Regions from separate parts of the Ruminococcus hominis genome, predicted to be linked through region 3. Evidence: riboswitches for the same ligand, from Rfam matches in the RefSeq annotation. Region 3 holds a riboswitch; each other region holds the start of a gene.
The links. A riboswitch is a leader RNA that binds a small molecule or an ion and turns the genes downstream of it on or off. The one in region 3 is predicted to bind FMN.
Positions count from the first base shown of each region.

Region 1: it holds a riboswitch for FMN, as region 3 does, so the genes downstream of both, ribD (bifunctional diaminohydroxyphosphoribosylaminopyrimidine deaminase/5-amino-6-(5-phosphoribosylamino)uracil reductase RibD) here and H8S40_RS05810 (4Fe-4S binding protein) in region 3, are expected to answer to the same signal.
Region 2: it holds a riboswitch for FMN, as region 3 does, so the genes downstream of both, H8S40_RS10530 (ECF transporter S component) here and H8S40_RS05810 (4Fe-4S binding protein) in region 3, are expected to answer to the same signal.

Region 1 covers NZ_JACOPE010000001.1:3,267,431-3,273,670, reverse strand. Annotated here, with positions in the region: gene H8S40_RS14860 (penicillin-binding Tp47 domain C-containing protein) at 1-3,052, shown strand, start outside; gene H8S40_RS14855 (hypothetical protein) at 3,084-3,374, opposite strand; FMN riboswitch at 3,698-3,812, shown strand; gene ribD (bifunctional diaminohydroxyphosphoribosylaminopyrimidine deaminase/5-amino-6-(5-phosphoribosylamino)uracil reductase RibD) at 3,977-5,113, shown strand; gene ribE (riboflavin synthase) at 5,095-5,748, shown strand; gene H8S40_RS14840 (bifunctional 3,4-dihydroxy-2-butanone-4-phosphate synthase/GTP cyclohydrolase II) at 5,767-6,240, shown strand, end outside.
Region 2 covers NZ_JACOPE010000001.1:2,377,308-2,383,547, reverse strand. Annotated here, with positions in the region: gene H8S40_RS10560 (MBG domain-containing protein) at 1-319, shown strand, start outside; tRNA gene H8S40_RS10550 (tRNA-Gln) at 1,353-1,424, shown strand; tRNA gene H8S40_RS10545 (tRNA-Pro) at 1,459-1,532, shown strand; gene mgrA (L-glyceraldehyde 3-phosphate reductase) at 1,687-2,697, shown strand; gene H8S40_RS10535 (cysteine-rich small domain-containing protein) at 2,707-3,000, shown strand; FMN riboswitch at 3,138-3,272, shown strand; gene H8S40_RS10530 (ECF transporter S component) at 3,390-4,019, shown strand; gene H8S40_RS10525 (potassium/proton antiporter) at 4,150-5,739, shown strand; gene H8S40_RS10520 (cell wall hydrolase) at 5,905-6,240, shown strand, end outside.
Region 3 covers NZ_JACOPE010000001.1:1,322,827-1,329,066, forward strand. Annotated here, with positions in the region: gene H8S40_RS05780 (FAD-dependent oxidoreductase) at 1-2, shown strand, start outside; gene H8S40_RS05785 (Crp/Fnr family transcriptional regulator) at 120-854, opposite strand; gene H8S40_RS05790 (thioredoxin family protein) at 970-1,293, shown strand; gene trxB (thioredoxin-disulfide reductase) at 1,309-2,235, shown strand; gene H8S40_RS16110 (DUF6040 family protein) at 2,991-3,149, shown strand; gene H8S40_RS05800 (Rrf2 family transcriptional regulator) at 3,304-3,738, shown strand; gene H8S40_RS05805 (pyridoxamine 5'-phosphate oxidase family protein) at 3,950-4,345, shown strand; FMN riboswitch at 4,366-4,477, shown strand; gene H8S40_RS05810 (4Fe-4S binding protein) at 4,577-5,191, shown strand; gene H8S40_RS05815 (SIR2 family NAD-dependent protein deacylase) at 5,188-6,132, shown strand; gene H8S40_RS05820 (protein-ADP-ribose hydrolase) at 6,129-6,240, shown strand, end outside.

The DNA of each region.
Region 1 (6,240 bases), 1.9 Mb from region 3:
TGATGTGTTAGATTCCCATAAAGAATATGACAAGGGAGCTTTTGATGCTGTAACAAGAGCAACGTCAAATCATGGCCTTCACAGAGGTAGTTTCCAGTGTAGTGCAGTGATTGAGACAAACGATGGACAGATATACAATCTTGCATATTGGAAAGATAAAACCATATTTGTAACAACAGACGGACAGGAAGTTGCAATTGGTGATATTAAGTCAAACATCAAAGATTATAAAGTAACAGGACTGAAGTATGTACCGGTAAAAGTAAAGACAGCAGACCTTTCAGCATTAAAAGAGAAATATGCGGTAGTAGAGAATGGTGGAACACTTAGAGGTGGATACGGAGAAGGAAACTTAAGTGCCTATGAAGTGACAGCAAATGTAACAGATAATACAAATGGCTTAAAAGAAGCGACAAAGAATGATGACGGAAGTTTTGAGTTCTCAGCAAGAAAGAATGATGGAACAGAATCCGGACTGAAAGATGTCAGCTTAAAGAAAGCGGATGTAACACCATCTGTAAGAAAAACAACAGATGAAAGGAAAAATACAGGAGCATTCGGAGATTTCCTGAGAGTAGACTTGGATGGAAACTACGGAGACCTGGGAGCAAATATGCAGGCAGTAGAGTGGACATACTATGGTTCAGACAGCAGCCGAACAAATGCAGTTGCAACATATGGAACAAAGTTCGCATCAGACAACTGGATGCACAAATCAATGGGAATCCAGCTTGCGTTGACAGAATCAGAGAGATGCCAGTTACCAGCAGGAACAGACGGAACAGGATATTGGAAACTGACAGTATATGCACTTGGATATGAAGATTACACATATGAATTTGAAGTAGGAGCAGATAATCTTGCATTAGAAGAAAAAGAAGCAAGTGCAGAAGATCTTGCAGCATTACAGGCAAAAGTAACAGAGGCAGAAGGACTTACAGAGTCAGATTACACAGCAGATAGCTGGAGCAATCTGCAGACAGAACTTCAGGAATCAAAAGACCTGCTTGCAAAAGAAAAACCATTGGAGGCAGAAGTAAAAGAGCAGACAACACATTTGACAGAAGCAATCAATAATCTGGTGAAGGCAGAGACAAAAGAAACATATGTCCTTATGAATATTCCGTATGCAGCATTCTATAAAGCAGAGACAACAAACAATGAAGTAGAAGTGGATGCATTTACTTCAGCTACATTGAATAAAACACGCACAACGGGACTTTCAGGCGGTTCTTATCATGCAAATGAAGATGGTTCTAAAATTGATGGTATTACATATGCAGTAAAAGTGGATTCTTCTGTAGATCTTACAAAATATAAAGAAGTCAAAGATACAGATAAGGTAGAAATTACAGTAACAAATCGTGGAAAAACATCTACAACAACACTGGAAGGAAAAGATACGTTATTCCAGAATGAAACATATGCTTATTATCCATTAACAGAGACTCCTGCAAACTACAAAGAAGTTTCACTTGATGAAAATGGAAATCTTGTATTCAGTGAGGTAAAAGGACAGGGAGCAAAAGCTCTGACAGGAGTTACAGCAGAATTATTAACACGGTCTTCTTATGGTGATTATCAGCTTAATCTCGATGGACTTCCGAAAGATGAAATCACATCTTCCAATGTAAATGCGGTTGTTGTAAAAACAACTGATGGAACAGCATATGGTATGCGTCATCTTGAAAATATCTGGAGAGGAAATGAGCTGGCTTGGAGTACAGGATATACAGATTCAGTACATGGGTGCCCAACATCTTCCGCACATTATGCATCTATGATGGGCAAGACAATTGACAGTATTGAATATTACACAACAAATGGATTGTATACAATTGATATCGAAGACCTTTATGTTCCTGTAAAATTTGCAAAAACTGAAGATGCTGTTAAGGTTGCAGATTCAGATATTTCTGCAGGTAAGACAACAATTGAATTGAATCTTCAGGACGACTTTGATCCAGAGTATAGTGTGGATGGTTTAGACGTGACAGTAGAAGGAAATGTATTGACATATAAGGCAACCACAGAAACAAGAGCGGCAGGTTCAATAGAGCCAGGTAAATATACGCTCACAGTAAAAGATAAAAATGGCAAATATGCAGATATTGTTACATCCTTCCTGCTGACAACAACAAATATGCCAGCTGCTTATGATTCAGAGAATAAGAAACTTGTACAGGCAGAAGGATTTGATGCTGATGCATTAAATTCATATATTGGGAAAATCACTTCTGTAAATGTAAATGGTACAGATTATGCAGCAACCGGAAGAGGTAAAGTTGAGATTATTGGAAGTGACGGAACATTAAAGACAGATGCAGCGCCATTTAAAGATGCGGTAGCGGGAACAGAATTCCAGATTACAGTAACTTCAACGGGATATACAATCCCTCTTACATTTACTTATAAGGTTGCAGGAGAAACTCCGGCACCGGTTGTAGTTGATACTTCTGCACTGGAAGCAGCAATCGCAGAAGCAGATGGATTAAAAGAATCTGACTATACAGCAGAAAGCTGGGCAACATATCAGGCAGCCCTTGTCAATGCAAGAAGCGTAGCAGAAGCAAAAGAAAGTCAGGAAGCAGTAGATCAGGCAAAAGCAACATTGGATGCAGCAAAGGCAGCTCTTGTAAAAGCAGAACAGCCGGTAAGTGTTGATACTTCTTCACTTGAAAAAGCAATCTCTGATGCAGAAGCGTTGAAAGAAGCAGATTACACAGCAGATAGCTGGAAAGCAATGCAGACAGCACTTACAAAAGCAAAGAGTGCTTTGCAGGCAAAAGAAAGCCAGACAGCAGTGGATGAGGCAAGCAATACTTTGAACAGTGCAATCAAAGGACTGGTTAAGAAATCAAGTCAGACAACACAGACAACAAATAAGACGAATAGCACAACCAATAAAACAGGCAACACAACAAAGACAAGTGGAACAAATGCTGCTAAAACAGGAGATGTGACAAGCGTGCTTGGTTGGTTAGGTCTTGCAGTATCTTCACTTGGTGCAGGTGTCGGTGGAGTGACATGGAAGAGAAGAAAACGCAAATAAGTTTTTAGCCAGGTGCTAGACAGGACTTAAATCAGTTGTCGGTTTCAAGACCGGCGAAAAATAGTTCATATGCATCATCTTCGCAAGTGAGAACAGGAGAATTTTCTCCACCGCCATTGGTGCTTCGTTTCATTGTGGCGTAAAATTCATCTCCGGCTTGAATGATATCCATAGGATAGATATCATAGCCCTCTTGCTGACAAATCAGGCAGAATTCCCCCAATGGGTCTTCTGCCTTTTTTGATGCAAGAAACCGGTTTTTTAATTCCGGGGTATGTATTGCTTTCTTCTGAAGCTCATCTAATTGTTCAATCGTGTTCATGTGCAGGTCCTCCTTGATAGGTTTTTATCTCAGTCGAGAAGACTCCCACCTCTTCAGGTGGTGAGTAATAGCAAATTTGTCTCAGTGGGAGTCCAATCTCCGACTGAGATAAACGCTCCGCGAGGATGCGCAGTGATTCTGATAGGAATATGTCAGCTTCGCTGACCAGAATCACGCGCCAAGTCTCACGGACGTTCGACTTGAATATTGTAGCAAATCCAAAATGGATAGGCAATGGGGAAAAGTGCCGGATAGGGACGGGGTTTGCTATTTCCAAACTTTTGCTTTACAAATGATATATAAAGTATTATGATAAAAGAAAACGAAATCTTCAGGGCAGGGTGTGATTCCCTACCGGCGGTAAAGCCCGCGGGCCGAGAGGCATGATCCGGTGTGATTCCGGAGCCGACAGTATAGTCTGGATGAAAGAAGATGATGGTACAGTTATTTTAATAGATGAATGTAGTGTCTGAGCTCTGAGATGGTGATCCATTTCAGAGCTTTTTTGGTTAACAGATCATTTGTCAGTTATATGTAACAGATCATTTCCCCTGTAGGTATCCTGCAGGGGTTTTTGTATAACTAAGAAAGAAGGAAGAGAAATGACGGATCAGGAATACATGCTCCGGGCAATCCAGCTTGCAAAAAAGGGAGAAGGATGGACGAATCCGAATCCGATGGTAGGTGCGGTGATCGTAAAAGATGGCCGGATCATCGGGGAAGGTTATCATAAAAAATGCGGAGAACTTCATGCAGAGCGCAATGCAATCGCATCGCTTACAGAATCGGCAGAGGGTGCGACAATCTATGTTACGCTGGAACCATGCTGTCATTATGGCAAGACACCGCCGTGTACGGAAGCGATCATAGAACAGAAGATTAAAAAAGTGGTGATTGGTTCCAGGGATCCGAATCCAAAGGTGGCAGGAAAAGGTGCACAGATATTGCGTGAATCGGGAATTACAGTAGTTCAGGATTTTATGCGGGAAGAATGTGACCATCTGAACCCGGTGTTCTTCCATTATATTACGACGAAGACACCGTATGTAGTGATGAAATATGCCATGACACTGGATGGGAAAATTGCGACAAAGACGGGTGCATCGAAGTGGATCACAGGAGAACCGGCCCGACAGGAAGTGCAGCATATGCGGCACCGGTATATGGGTATTATGGCCGGTATCGGGACTGTACTTGCGGATGATCCGATGTTGAATGTCCGGGTAGAAGGATGGAAAAGTCCGGTCAGAATAGTATGCGACAGCAGTCTTAGGATACCGCTTGACAGCCAGATCGTAAGAAGCGCAAAAGAGTACCGGACAATCGTGGCTTATGCAGGACGGGAAGAGAACGAAGAAATAACAGAAAAAATAGAACGGTTACATGCGAAAGGCGTGGATACTGTCTGCTGTCCGGATGAAAAAGGTCAGATAGACCTTAAAAAGCTGATGACATATCTTGGAAATGAGGGCATTGACAGCATTCTGCTGGAAGGCGGGGGCACGCTGAACGACAGTGCACTGCGGGCAGAAATTGTAAAAGAGGTACACTGTTTTATCGCACCAAAATTATTTGGCGGAAAGAACAGTAAGACACCGGTGGAAGGAGTCGGCATCGGACTTCCATCAGAAGCATTGAAACTGAAATGTACGGATATCTGCCGGATCGGTGAAGACATCAGGATAATCTGTCAGGTATGTGAAAAAGAACAGGAGGGGCCATGTTTACAGGAATCGTAGAAGAGAAAGGATCGGTCCGCTATATGCAGCTGACCGGAGAGTCGGGAGTTCTGGCAGTCAAGGCGAAGAAGGTATTGGAAAGAACGAAGATCGGTGACAGTATCGCAGTCAATGGAGTGTGTCTGACAGTTACATCACTTCAGCCGGATGGATTTACTGCAGATGTGATGGCAGAGACCATCAGGAGAAGCAGTCTGGGAAGCTGTAAAGTCGGAAGTCAGGTGAATCTGGAACGGGCAATGGCTGCAGACGGAAGATTTGGAGGACATATCGTAAGCGGTCATATTGACGGAACCGGTGTGATCCGGTCTCTGACCCGGGAGGAGAATGCCATCTGGGTATCTATTGGAACATCGCCGCAGATATTACATCTGATCGTAGAAAAAGGCTCCATCTGTATAGATGGCATCAGCCTGACGGTGGCAAAAGTAGAGGAAGAGGGATTTCAGGTATCGGTTATCCCGCATACAGGAGAAGAAACGACGCTTTTGGAAAAAGTACCGGGCGATTCAGTGAATCTGGAGAATGATGTGATCGGAAAATACGTAGAAAGGCTGTTAGGCCTTGGAAAGAGTGAAGAAGAGAAAAAAGAATCCGGAATTACGATGGAATTTTTGCAGGAATTCGGATTTTAGAACAGGAGGATAAATAGAATGTCACAAAACAATCAGTACAATACAATCGAAGAGGCACTAAGGGATCTGAGGGAAGGAAAGGTTATTCTGGTTACAGATGATCCGGACAGAGAGAACGAAGGGGATCTGGTATGTGCAGCAGAGTTTGCAACACAGGAGAATATCAATTTTATGGCGACTTATGCGAAAGGGCTTATCTGTACACCGATGAGTGCGGAAATTGCAGCAAGGCTTAACTTTCCACCGATGGTTGCGGAGAATACCGATAATCACAGCACAGCATTTACCGTTGCAGTGGACCATGTTGATACGACGACAGGTATTTCGGCAGCAGAACGTTCCTATACAATCATGAAATGTGTGGATGAAGATGCGAAGCCGGAAGATTTCAGAAGACCGGGACATGTATTTCCACTCATTGCCAGAAAAGGCGGAGTCCTGGTGCGGAACGGACACACAGAGGCAACGACTGATCTGGTGAGACTGGCTGGA
Region 2 (6,240 bases), 1.1 Mb from region 3:
AGCAGTTGTAGAAGGTGGAAATGCAGTGAAGCCAGGAAAATACACAGCTAATATTGTCAGAATGACTGGCGAACAGAGTGATAATTATGTTCTCAAAGGAGAAGACTCGGAATATCAGATGGAATACCAGATTGTGAAGAAAGAAGAAATGAAGCAGCAAGATACGAAAAAGCCTGATACAAAAGGAACAACAACAGGTAAACCAGTGAAAAAAGTAAAGACAGGAGATACCTTTAGCTGGATATGGATTATTACAATGGCAGGGTCACTTGTTGTGATAGGTGGAGTAGGTTATTTTATAAAAAGAAAAAGGAAGTAATTGCTATTTAGTTCACGACGGACTCTAAGCAAGAAAAGACTGTGCACTCCTGCTCAACTTCGTCGGGCAAGCCCGACTCCAATTCGCTGGATTGCATAGTCTTTTTCTTGCTTTGTGGTGTATCGTGATTGAAATAGGTGGAATGATGAAGGATTTACTTTTCTGGCGCCTGATGTATCTATATCATGAGGTTATTTGCTGTCGCAGATGCTTTTTTGACAACTGATGTATCTGCAAGACCTTGATATTCGCTGTTGCAGATGCTCTTTTGGCAGCTGTTGTATCTGCAACTTACTTTTCTTTGAGCTTGCAGATACTTTTCAGCCTGCCTGGCATGTACAATTGCATCTGCATCTTGCCTTTTCTGGGATTTAAAGATACTCCCTTTGCAAATTTTGCATCTACATCCCATATTTTCGATAACGTGAAGATGCTCCTCGTTGAAATTATGCATCCTCAACTTGCCCTTCCTATAACTTGCAGATAACCCCCGCAGAAATTGTGCATCCTCAACTTGCTCTTTCAATGCTTTGCGGATGTTCCCCATCAAAATTTTGCATCTTCAAGCCCCTAGAATCCATTATCGCAGATATCGCCACTCAATATCCTTTGTTGCTATTCACTTCACAACTTGAGCCAATACATTACTTACAAAAAAATGATATAAGAAATTCGAGCGAATATGGAGTGAGCGTTGGAGACACTTAGAGCGTAAATTTTTGTGTTAATGAATTTGAACGAACGTGTTTGAAGCTGCATAGCAGCAAGTTTGAGTTCAAATTCATTTGCTTTTAGCAAAAATTTACGCCCTTATGTGTCACCCGCTCATGGAATCTGAGCAAGAATTCTTATATCAATTTTTTGTAAGGAACGTATTGCCAACTTAATGAACTAAATAGCAAATAAATATCTGACAATAGCGCTTAAAGAGTTGAAAATTCTAACGAAAAAAATATAAAAAAGCTCTTGATTTTTCTGGACAGTCTGATATAATAATCATGTTGCGTGTGACAAATAAGATAAATAAAGATGATGCGGAATGGTGTAATTGGCAGCACAGCAGACTCTGACTCTGTTAGTAGGGGTTCAAGTCCCTTTTCCGTAGCTTAGAATCTGGATTGTCCAGATTCTTTTATTATCGGAGTGTGGCTCAGCTTGGTAGAGCGCTACGTTCGGGACGTAGAGGTCGCGTGTTCGAATCACGTCACTCCGATGTTGTTATAGTATTTCACGAAGTCGATAAGGCTTCGTGATTTTTTTGTTTATAAGCAGATTGGGGTGGATTAACAGCTATCACTTTAAGAAAGTATAGTGTATAATGTCAATAATGAAGAAATAGCATATTTCATAAAAAGGGGAAACCGGCAATGGCAGATATCGCAAACATTTACAAAGCAGATGCATCAAGATATGATTTGATGCAGTACAACCGAGTGGGAAAAAGTGGCTTGAAATTTCCGGCAGTTTCGTTAGGCTTCTGGCATAACTTTGGAAGTAAAGATAATTATGATAACATGAAACAAATGTGTAGAACGGCGTTTGACCTCGGTATTACACAATTTGACCTAGCTAATAATTATGGTCCGGTATACGGAAGTGCAGAGAGTAATTTTGGTCGTTTAATGGAAGAGGATTTTCGGCCATATCGTGATGAGTTGGTGATTACAACCAAGGCAGGATATGATATGTGGGATGGACCTTATGGAAACTGGGGCAGCAGAAAATATTTGATGGCAAGTTTGGATCAAAGTCTGAAACGGATGAAATTAGATTATGTGGATATTTTCTATCACCACAGAATGGATCCTGACACTCCGCTTGAAGAAACAATGCAGGCACTTGCGGATATTGTAAGAAGCGGGAAAGCTTTATATGCGGGCGTTTCTAATTATAATAAAGAGTATACGGAAAAAGCAGTTTCTATATTAAAAGAACTTCATTGTCCATTTATAGTGAATCAAAGAAGATATTCGATGTTTGATCGAACGATTGAAGAGGATGGAGTGAAAAAATATTGCAAAGAAGCTGGGGTTGGGATTATTGCGTTTAGTCCATTGGCTCAGGGAATGCTGACAGATAAATATCTGGAGGGGATTCCGCAAGATAGCAGAATTGCCAGAGATAATCGTTTTTTACACAAAAGTGATTTGACAGAAGAACGTTTGAGGCAAATTGCAGAGTTAAATGAACTGGCAAAACAGAGAGGACAGACACTTGCACAGATGGCTTTGTCCTGGGTATTAAAAGACGATGAGGTATGCTCAGTATTAATCGGCGCATCAAAACCATCACAGATTAAAGAAAATATATCAATTGTTGAGCAGACATCATTTTCAGAGGAAGAATTGAAAATGATTGAGAAAATTTGTGAAAGATAGGAATGTAAAATGAGTGAACAGCCAAAGTGGATGGGAAAGCATTACTCGTTTTTCTGCAATAAAGAATGTGAGTATTTTCCATGTCATAAAACAAATCATCCGGAAGATTTTAATTGTTTATTTTGCTATTGTCCGTTATATACTCTGGGAGATAAATGTGGAGGAAACTTTCGATATACAGAGAGCGGGATTAAAGATTGCACAGAGTGTATGTTGCCTCACAAGAGAGAGAATTATGGTTATATTATAGGTAAATACGGAGAAATCATGGAAAAGGCAAGGAAAACAGATGAAAAGAAATAAAATAGTTTCTAATCAAAAGAGGATTTCAAGAATGTGGATGAAAATTTTGAAAAAAATCAGAAAACCAGAATTAATTTGTGAAAAACTCTTGATTTTATAAAAATACATGATTATACTTATATATGAAATTGAACAAAGAAATTCTTCGGGGTAGGGTGCAAGTCCCAACCGGCGGTATAGTCCGCGACCCACATAAGTGGTTGAACTGGTGACTCATAAGTTTGATGAGAATTCCAGTACCGACAGTAAAGTCTGGATGAGAGAAGAAATTGATGTCATAGAGATAACAAAGCCCCGGATTAGAAAATCCGGGGTTTCTTTTTTGACAACACTTCCAAGAAGACTTTCTTTCTTTTCAAAATCTGTTTGTTTTAAAGGAGAGAAAAAAGATGAGCACAGGTAGTAATATAGCAACAGCAGAAAAAACACAAAAAGTAGGAGTAAGAACGTTGGTTCAGATTGGTATGCTTGCAGCAATCGCAGTGGTATTGATGTTATTTGAGATTCCACTTCCATTTGCACCATCATTTTACAAGATTGATTTCAGCGAAGTTCCGGTAATGGTCGGATGTTTTGTAATGGGACCTTTGGCAGGTGCAGCAATCGAATTTGTTAAAATTCTTTTGAACTTTGTAATCAATGGAACAACTACAGCTGGTGTTGGAGAGGTAGCCAATTTTCTGGTAGGATGTGCATTGTGTGTACCGGCAGGTATTATTTACAAATATAAACGTACAAGAAAGGGCGCATTGCTTGGTATGATAGCTGGAACACTTTTGATGGTTGTTGTAGGAAGTGCAATGAATGCATTTGTATTGCTTCCGGTTTATGCAAAAGCATTTGGAATGCCAATCGATGCATTAGTAGCAATGGGAACTGCAGTTAATTCACACATCACAAGTCTTTCAACATTTGTGTTATTTGCAGTAGCACCATTTAACTTATTAAAAGGTATTTTGGTTTCACTGATTGTGTTATTGATCTACAAAAAAATCAGTCCTATTTTTAAAATGAGATAAGAATATAAAAAATAGTAGTGAAAAGAGGCGTTGGTATGCGTGGAACATACCAAGGTCTCTTTTTCAGTTTCGTTTTATAAAGGGACATATGTTATAATAGGAAGAAATAGAAAAAAGAAGAGGTGAGTGTGTGGAGACAAGTTTAATTTTATGTGCGGTTGTAATTATAACATGTATTTTAACAAATAAGTTGACAAACAGGATTGGAGTGCCGGCTGTTTTAGTGTTTATGGCGATTGGAATGGTATTTGGAAGTGAAGGGATTTTTAAAATTCCATTCGATAATTTTGGAATAGCGGAAAAAATTTGTTCTACGGCACTTGTCTTTATTATGTTTTATGGTGGTTTTGGAACAAGTTTAAAAGCGGCAAAGCCGGTTCTTAAACAATCAATTTGCATGTCAACATTGGGTGTTGTATTAACATCGGTATTGACAGGTATATTTTGTCATTACGTATTACATATGTCTCTTAAAGAAGGTATGTTGCTAGGCGCAGTTGTTGGTTCTACGGATGCAGCGTCAGTATTTTCTATATTACGATCAAAACAGTTAAACTTAAAAGATGGAACAGCATCTATTTTGGAAGTAGAAAGTGGAAGCAACGATCCAGTTGCTTATATGATGACGATGATCATTCTGAGTTGGATGTCGTTAAGCAATCAAAATATTGTCTGGATGCTAATAAAACAGATTGGGGTCGGTTTTTTGTTCGGAATTGGGATTGGTATACTTGCTGTATGGAGTTTGCAGCATATTGAATTTGAAATCGAAGGAATGGATACAATTTTGATGATCGCATTGGTGTTACTTGCCTATGCCGGTTCTGTATTGCTTGGAGGAAATGGATATCTGAGCGTATATTTACAAGGAATTATAATAGGAAATCAGAAGTTTGAACATAAAGTTGCATTAATTCATTTCTTTGATGGAATCAATCATCTGGCGCAGATTTTAATTTTCTTCTTGTTAGGATTACTTGTTTTCCCATCGCAATTATTGGGAATTGCAGGAAGTGCAATATTGGTTTTTATAGGTTTGACTTTTATCGCAAGGCCGATAGCAACTTTTTTGTTGCTTTTGGCATTCCGTGCAAGCTTTAAACAGAAAACCTTGATTGCATTTTCCGGATTGCGAGGCGCCGCTTCGATTGTATTTGCAATTATGGTGACGGTAAGCCCGGTTTATACGAAAAGTGATGTGTTTAACATCGTATTTTGTGTGGCGTTGATTTCTGTTACATTTCAGGGGCTTTTACTTCCGGTGGTTGCAGAACGACTTGATATGGTAGATGATGGACAAAATGTTATGAAGACATTTAGTGATTATCAGGAAGAACAACAGATTCAATTAATTCAAATGAAAATGGAAAAGGATCATAAGTATGTGGGTAAAAAGATTTCTGAACTGCGGATAAAAAATATGTTGATCGTCTTGATCAAACGTGGTGATGAGGATATTATCCCAAGGGCTGAGGTGAAGATAAAAGAAGGAGATATTCTTGTACTGAGCGCGCAATCCTATGAAGGGGATATTGATATGGTATTGAGGGAAGAAACGGTGGAAGAAGGAGATGGAAGAATCGGGTGTCAGATTAAAGATTTACCGAAAATGGAAGAGCGAATGATTGCGTTAATCCGACGAGAAGATGGCTCGACAGTTATCCCAAAAGGAGAGACGGTTATTCAAAAGGGAGATGTTCTGGCAATCAGTGGAAATTAAAATTTATTGTTGACAAGTTTGAAATTTTATATTAGAATGTCGACTCGTAACAAAATTGTAACATTTGTAATAAAAACGAAAAAAATGAATATAATTTATTATAACTCGTTAATTAAAGTGAAATAAAATTGCAAAGAATGTTACGAAATTGTAGGAGGAGACTATATGATTCAATATAAAAGATGGGTATCTATGGCGGTAGTTGCAACCACGGTTACGGTGATGACATTAGGTGTTAATACACAGGCTGCGGAGCATCATACAGAAATGATGTATGCATCCGACCACATGGAAATCGCATCCTTTGCTCAATTACTTCAGGATTCAGAACGAACAGATGAAATTGTTATGGAAAATGAATATCAGGAGGCAGGATTGCTGACAGTAGAAGAGTTGGACAAGAAAATAGCAGAGCAGAAACAAGCAGAAAAAGAAGCGGAAGAGAAAGCTTTGCAGGAGAAGAAAGAAGCGGAAGAAAAGGCGCAGCGCGAATTAGAGGAA
Region 3 (6,240 bases):
AGAAATAAACAAAAATATTTTTATGATTTTTTTGTAGCATAAAAAGATCCCCCATTTATTAGAATGACTTTCATAATTCTGATAAATGGAGGATTTTTAGATATTATAGAAAAACAGTTTTATGATCTTTGTAGTGTTTCAAGTCTTTTCGAATCAAGGATTGTGATTTTGCCGCGGGAGAGTCTGACAAGCCCCTCGCCTTGAAAGTATCGAAGCATTCGAGTGATAACTTCCCTGTGGGAACCAAGATGATTGGCGATAGTTTCGTGAGTGATTTTCAATTCATTTGCACCTTCAATAGAGGTCTCTTCTAAAAGAAATGAAGCAATACGCTTATCCAAGCTCTTCCACATGATTTGTTCAATCAGCCACATGACATCAGAAAAACGGGTGGCTATTAACTCATTGGTATAGTTTGCGACGGGAGCAGATTCCTTCATAATGCCCTTATAGATTTCAGCAGGGATGATCCAAAGATCAGTATCTTTTTCTGCTTCAATGGTTACTTCAAATTGAATGGAGCGTATGATACATGAGGCGGATAAAAGACACATATCCATATCGAACAGACGGTAAAGTGTAATCTCTCGTCCTTCATCTGAAAGTATGTAGGTTCGAAGCTGCCCGGATTTAACCAGTAATAATCCAGTGCAATCCAGGTTTCCATTGTGAATGATTGTCCCTTTTTTTACATACTGTGTGATTAAATTGTCTGAAATTATTTTTTTCTGTGTTGTGTTTAAGTCATTCCATAGTGGAAAACAATTTTCGAAGTTCATAACCGTTATCTCCTTTACGAACATAGTATACTTGCTTTTTTTAGATGCGTCAATTATGTAACTGGCATATGCCATAAATAGAAATAAAAAGAAGTGTAATAAAGTAAATTATCTTTTCTGTGATATCATCACAGAAGCAAGATCTTTTATGCGATATATTAAGTTCAAACAGGAGAAGGAGTTGAAAAATATGACATCAATAAATATAAATAAAGAAAAGTTTGGACAATTAATTCATAAAGAAAAACCGGTTTTGGTTGATTTCTGGGCACCTTGGTGTGGTTATTGCCGTAGAATTGGAGCGGCTTATGAAAAAATAAGTGAAGAATACAGCGATATTCTTATTGCTGGAAAAGTAAATATTGATGAAGAACCACAGATTGCAGAAGCTGAAAAGATTGAGATAATTCCTACGCTGGTTTTATATCGGGATGGAAAGGCAATAGATTCTATTGTTGCACCTGAATCAAAAATAATGATAGAGAATTTTATTAATGAAGCATTGGAAAAATAAAAGGAGGACTGCTGTATGAATGAAAATCATATTTACGATATGATTATCGTGGGGGGAGGACCTGGAGGGTATACTTCAGCATTATACGCAGCCAGAGCAGGATTTGATACAATTGTTTTAGAAAAATTATCTGCAGGTGGTCAGATGTCATTGACCTGGCAGATTGATAACTATCCTGGTTTTGAAAATGGAATTGACGGATTTTCATTGGCAGAGAAAATGCAAAAACAGGCGGAAAAATATGGTGCTAAAAGTGAATATGCAGAAGTTTTTAATATGGATTTAGCAGGAAAGCTTAAGAGAGTAGAAACCAGTTCGGGAATTTATATTGGGAAAACAGTAGTGATAGCTACAGGAGCAAATCCAAGAGAACTTGGTCTTGATAAAGAAAAAGAATTGATAGGTCATGGAGTTGCTTATTGTGCCGCCTGTGATGGTATGTTTTATAAAGATAAGATTGTGGTTGTTGTTGGTGGTGGAAATTCTGCTATATCAGATGCTACTCTTTTAAGTCGAATTGCTAAGAAAGTTATCATTGTTCATCGAAGGGATACATTACGTGCAACAAAAATTTACAATGACCAGCTGATGAAAACTGAAAATATAGAGTTTCGATGGAATAGTACAGTAAAAGAACTGCTTTATGGAGAACGATTGACTGGTGTGCGGTTGAAAGATACAGTTACAGGAGAAGAAAACATTATAGAATGTGACGGCTTGTTTGTGAGTATAGGAAGAAAACCGACAATAGATTTTTTAGATAATCAGATAGAACTGGATAATAAAGGATATATTGTGGCAGGTGAAAATACTGAAACGAGTATTCCAGGTGTTTATGCTGTAGGAGATGTCAGAACAAAGTTACTTCGTCAGATAGTAACAGCTGTTGCAGATGGGGCTGTGGCAGTACATATGGCAGAAAAATATATGGGGAAAATGTAAAGTGAATTACGCCTTTTTGCATAGGAATTGTTTTGTTAAGTTAAACAATGAAACAGAAAATAGTCATTTTGATAGACCATATTTACTATAAATAATCAGAATTTGAATAGTGAACTTTTTATACTGAAATATGTATGATTTCAATAATGACATGAACTTATGGGAATGTATTGCGGATACTTTGTGAACTTTATCCTGATACAATGATTATGCTGATAAAAATAGCCCACACAAAGGGGCTGGGGAGTTGAAGTGTCGAAGACACTTTTTTAAAAGAATTTCAGGGAAAAATGAATATTTCTGAAGGTATACTGGTTCTTGAAAAATTTGTAGGAATATAAAAATATAGATGTATAAGAGAAAATCAAATCTTGTACACCTATTTTTATACAAGAAATTCGTAAAGTAAGGGGTCATTATTATGAGTAAAAAATTAGTGGCATTTTTCAGTGCAAGCGGAACAACAAAAAAGTAGCAGAAATGATTGCAGAGAAAGTAAAAGCAGATTTCTTATGCAAGGCAGGGAAAATTAGAGATGCCGGCGATCCAAGAGGGTGCGGATGCCAGAAAAATTGATGAGAAATTTCAGAATGGGCAGACACAATCAGCGTCATGGAAAGTGATGGAAAACCAAATCATAAAAAGACAAAATGTACTGTTGAAGAAAATACAGATTTATAAGTCTGCTTCAAGAGTTTGTGACAGGTGCAGATTCTTTCGGACAATTAAGCAATAGAATCTCAAATAGTATCATGATGGCGATAATGAGTACAGCTATTGCAATCTACTTCGGAAAATGGATAAAATCAATCATTCCGATGAACCTTATTCTACTATTACTTCTTGTGCACGTGGTCTATATCGGAATCCGAAGTTATGTGAAAGACTGGCGGGAGGAACGAGGCTATTACTAAAACAAAAAGAGAACAGGAAGATTTTGTAAAGTATCTTTCTGTTTTTTCTAAAGCAGACTATTGATTGTATTTATATTAAGTTTTCAACAACAATGTAACCATTGAAATTACATCTGTTTTTTGATATGATTACTGTCAAAGAGAGGTGTTTATAATGCAGATTTCAAGCAGATTTACAATGGCAATCCATATGTTTGCCTGTATAGATACATTTTCGGATCAGAAGATGACTAGTGATTTTATGGCAGCAAGCATTGGAACTAATCCGGTGATTGTTCGTAAAATATTGCAACAATTAAAGGCTGCTGGTCTTATTGAAGTTGCAAGAGGGACAGGCGGTGTGACAATTACCAGACCATTGGAGCAGATTACATTCCTTGATGTGTATAAAGCAGTGGAATGTGCACCAGATGAAGAACTGTTTCATTTTCATGAGAATCCCAATCAGAAATGTCCGGTAGGAAAGAATATTCACCATGTTCTTGATAAGAGACTGTTAGAAGTACAGAAGGCAATGGAGGAAAAACTTTCAGAAATGACACTTGCTGATGTGAAAAAAGATATTGCAGTGTATACAGAGGAAGAGTAGTCTACAGAAGGCTTCGGATGAGTGATTATATCATCACAATTTCCGGAGCCTTTTCGTTTTTCATAATCAATGTAAAATCTTCAAAAGGAGTTGTAACAAAAAAAGTTACAAAAAGCTTGATGTAACTATTGACATTACATTAAATGGATGATATTGTATAGCTGCAAGATGTAATAACCATTGTTACAACATATCGAGGAGGTAATTTAAAATGCAGAAAGTAGTAGAATTTTTACAGAAAAACCCGGTTCAGTATTTAGCAACCGTCGGAAGAGATGGAAAGGCAAAATGCCGTCCATTCATGTTCTGTTTTGAGCAGGACGGAAAGCTTTGGTTCTGTACTAACAACACAAAGGATGTTTACAAGGATATGTTAGCAAATCCTGAAGTAGAAGTATCAGTATCTTCCCCTGAATACGCATGGATTCGCCTTCATGGCAAAGCAGTATTTGAGGACAACAAGAGTGTAAAGGAAGGATGCATGAACAATCCTATCGTTAAGGGACAGTACCAGACAGCAGATAATCCTATTTTTGAGGTATTCTATCTTGAAAATCCGCATGGTTTAATCGCAGATTTCTCTGGAAATCCACCTTATGAATTTTAAAGATAATTAACAGAAAAAATTACAGTCTTCGGGGCAAGGTGTAATTCCTGACCGGCAGTATAGTCTGCGAGCAAAAGCTGATATGGTGCAATTCCATAACCGACGGTAAAGTCCGGATGAGAGAAGATATGATAAAACAAGTCCCGCAGGGAATCCCGTCCTGCGGGCTGTTTTAATTGCCATGATGACATATAAAAAACTTACACCGATACTGAAAGGAGAGACTTTGAAATGACAAAAATGGATTATCTTAAACTTCTGGTGGATGAAATTCATTCAACAACAGTTGCAACGATAGGTTCAGATGGACATCCTCAGACAAGAATCATAGATATGATGTACTATGATGAAGAAGGTGTGTATTTCCTTACAGCAAAGGGAAAAGCATTTTATGACCAGTTAATGGAGCAGCAGTATGTGGCAATATCCGCAACAAAAGACAAAATTGCGGTGTCTCTGCGTGGAAAAATAAAGAACATCGGAAAAAAGAATCTTGATATTATGTTTGAAAAAAATCCATATATGAAGAAAATCTATCCGGGAGATACGAAAGATGCAATCGAAGTGTTTCGGCTGTATGAGGCACAGGGAGAGTATTTTGATATCAGCAATCCATCAAATATTGTGAGGGATACTATAACAATTGGAAAAACCGAGGCAGTTCAGACAGGGTATTTTATTGGAAAAGAATGTATTGGATGCAAACTGTGTTACTCTGTATGTCCGCAAAAATGCATTGATATATCTTCAGTTCCGGTTACTATCAACCAGAATCATTGTCTGCATTGCGGAATATGTGCAGAAATTTGTCCGAAGCAGTGTATTGAGAAAAGAGGTTCATTATGATTTTTAAGAAAATCAGAAAAGGGCATGCTGACTGGAGAAACTTTTTATGTAGTACTCCGGCAAGGGATTATGTATTCCAAAAGGATGCATATGAAGACCAGATTGACAGGGCAGCAAAGAATATAAGAAATACAGACTGTGTTATAATCGGGGCAGGAGCCGGGGCATCGACAGCTGCGGGAATCCAATATGGTGGTAAAAGGTTTACAGACAATTTTGCAGAATTTATAAAAAAATACGGTGAGTACTACATGACAGATATGTATGCAGCCGGATTTTATCCATATCCGTCTGAGGAGGCAAAGTGGGGATACTGGTCAAAACATGCATTGATGAACCGCTTTGATCCTCCGGCATTGCCGCTTTATACAGAGCTTTATGATATTGTAAAGAACAAAGAATATTTTGTACTTACAACCAATGTGGATCATCAGTTTTATAAAGCGGGATTCGATGAAAAAAGAATATTTGCAACACAGGGAGATTATGGGAAAATCCAGTGCCAGAAAGCCTGTCATCCAAAGACTTACGATGCAAAAGACCTGTTTCGTAAAATGGATAAAGCAAGAAGAGAATGCCTGATTCCATCAGAACTTGTACCAAAATGTCCGGTGTGTGGCGGCAATATGGCTATGAATCTCCGTTGTGATAATTATTTTGTGGAAGATGAAGCGTGGCATGAGGCAGCCGACAGGTATGCGGGGTTTCTGGAACAGCATAAAGATAAAAAGGTTGTTCTTTTGGAACTTGGAGTTGGATTTAATACGCCGATTATTATACGTTTCCCTTTTGAAAAGATGGTGAGGGAGAACTCGTCTTATAGTTTGATACGCCTGAATATGGATGAAGCGGTAGTTCCGGAAAGCTTCGGGGAACGTGCAATCGGTATTGGCGGTGATATGGCAAAGGCAATTACTGATATAAGGGGGCTGGTATTATGACACAGGATGAGCGAAGAGAATATCTGATTCAGTATCTTTTAAAAGAAGAAATACCGTTTGGCAGACAGAACATTCCTACGGATAAGCAGGGGCAGGAAAATCTGCTCC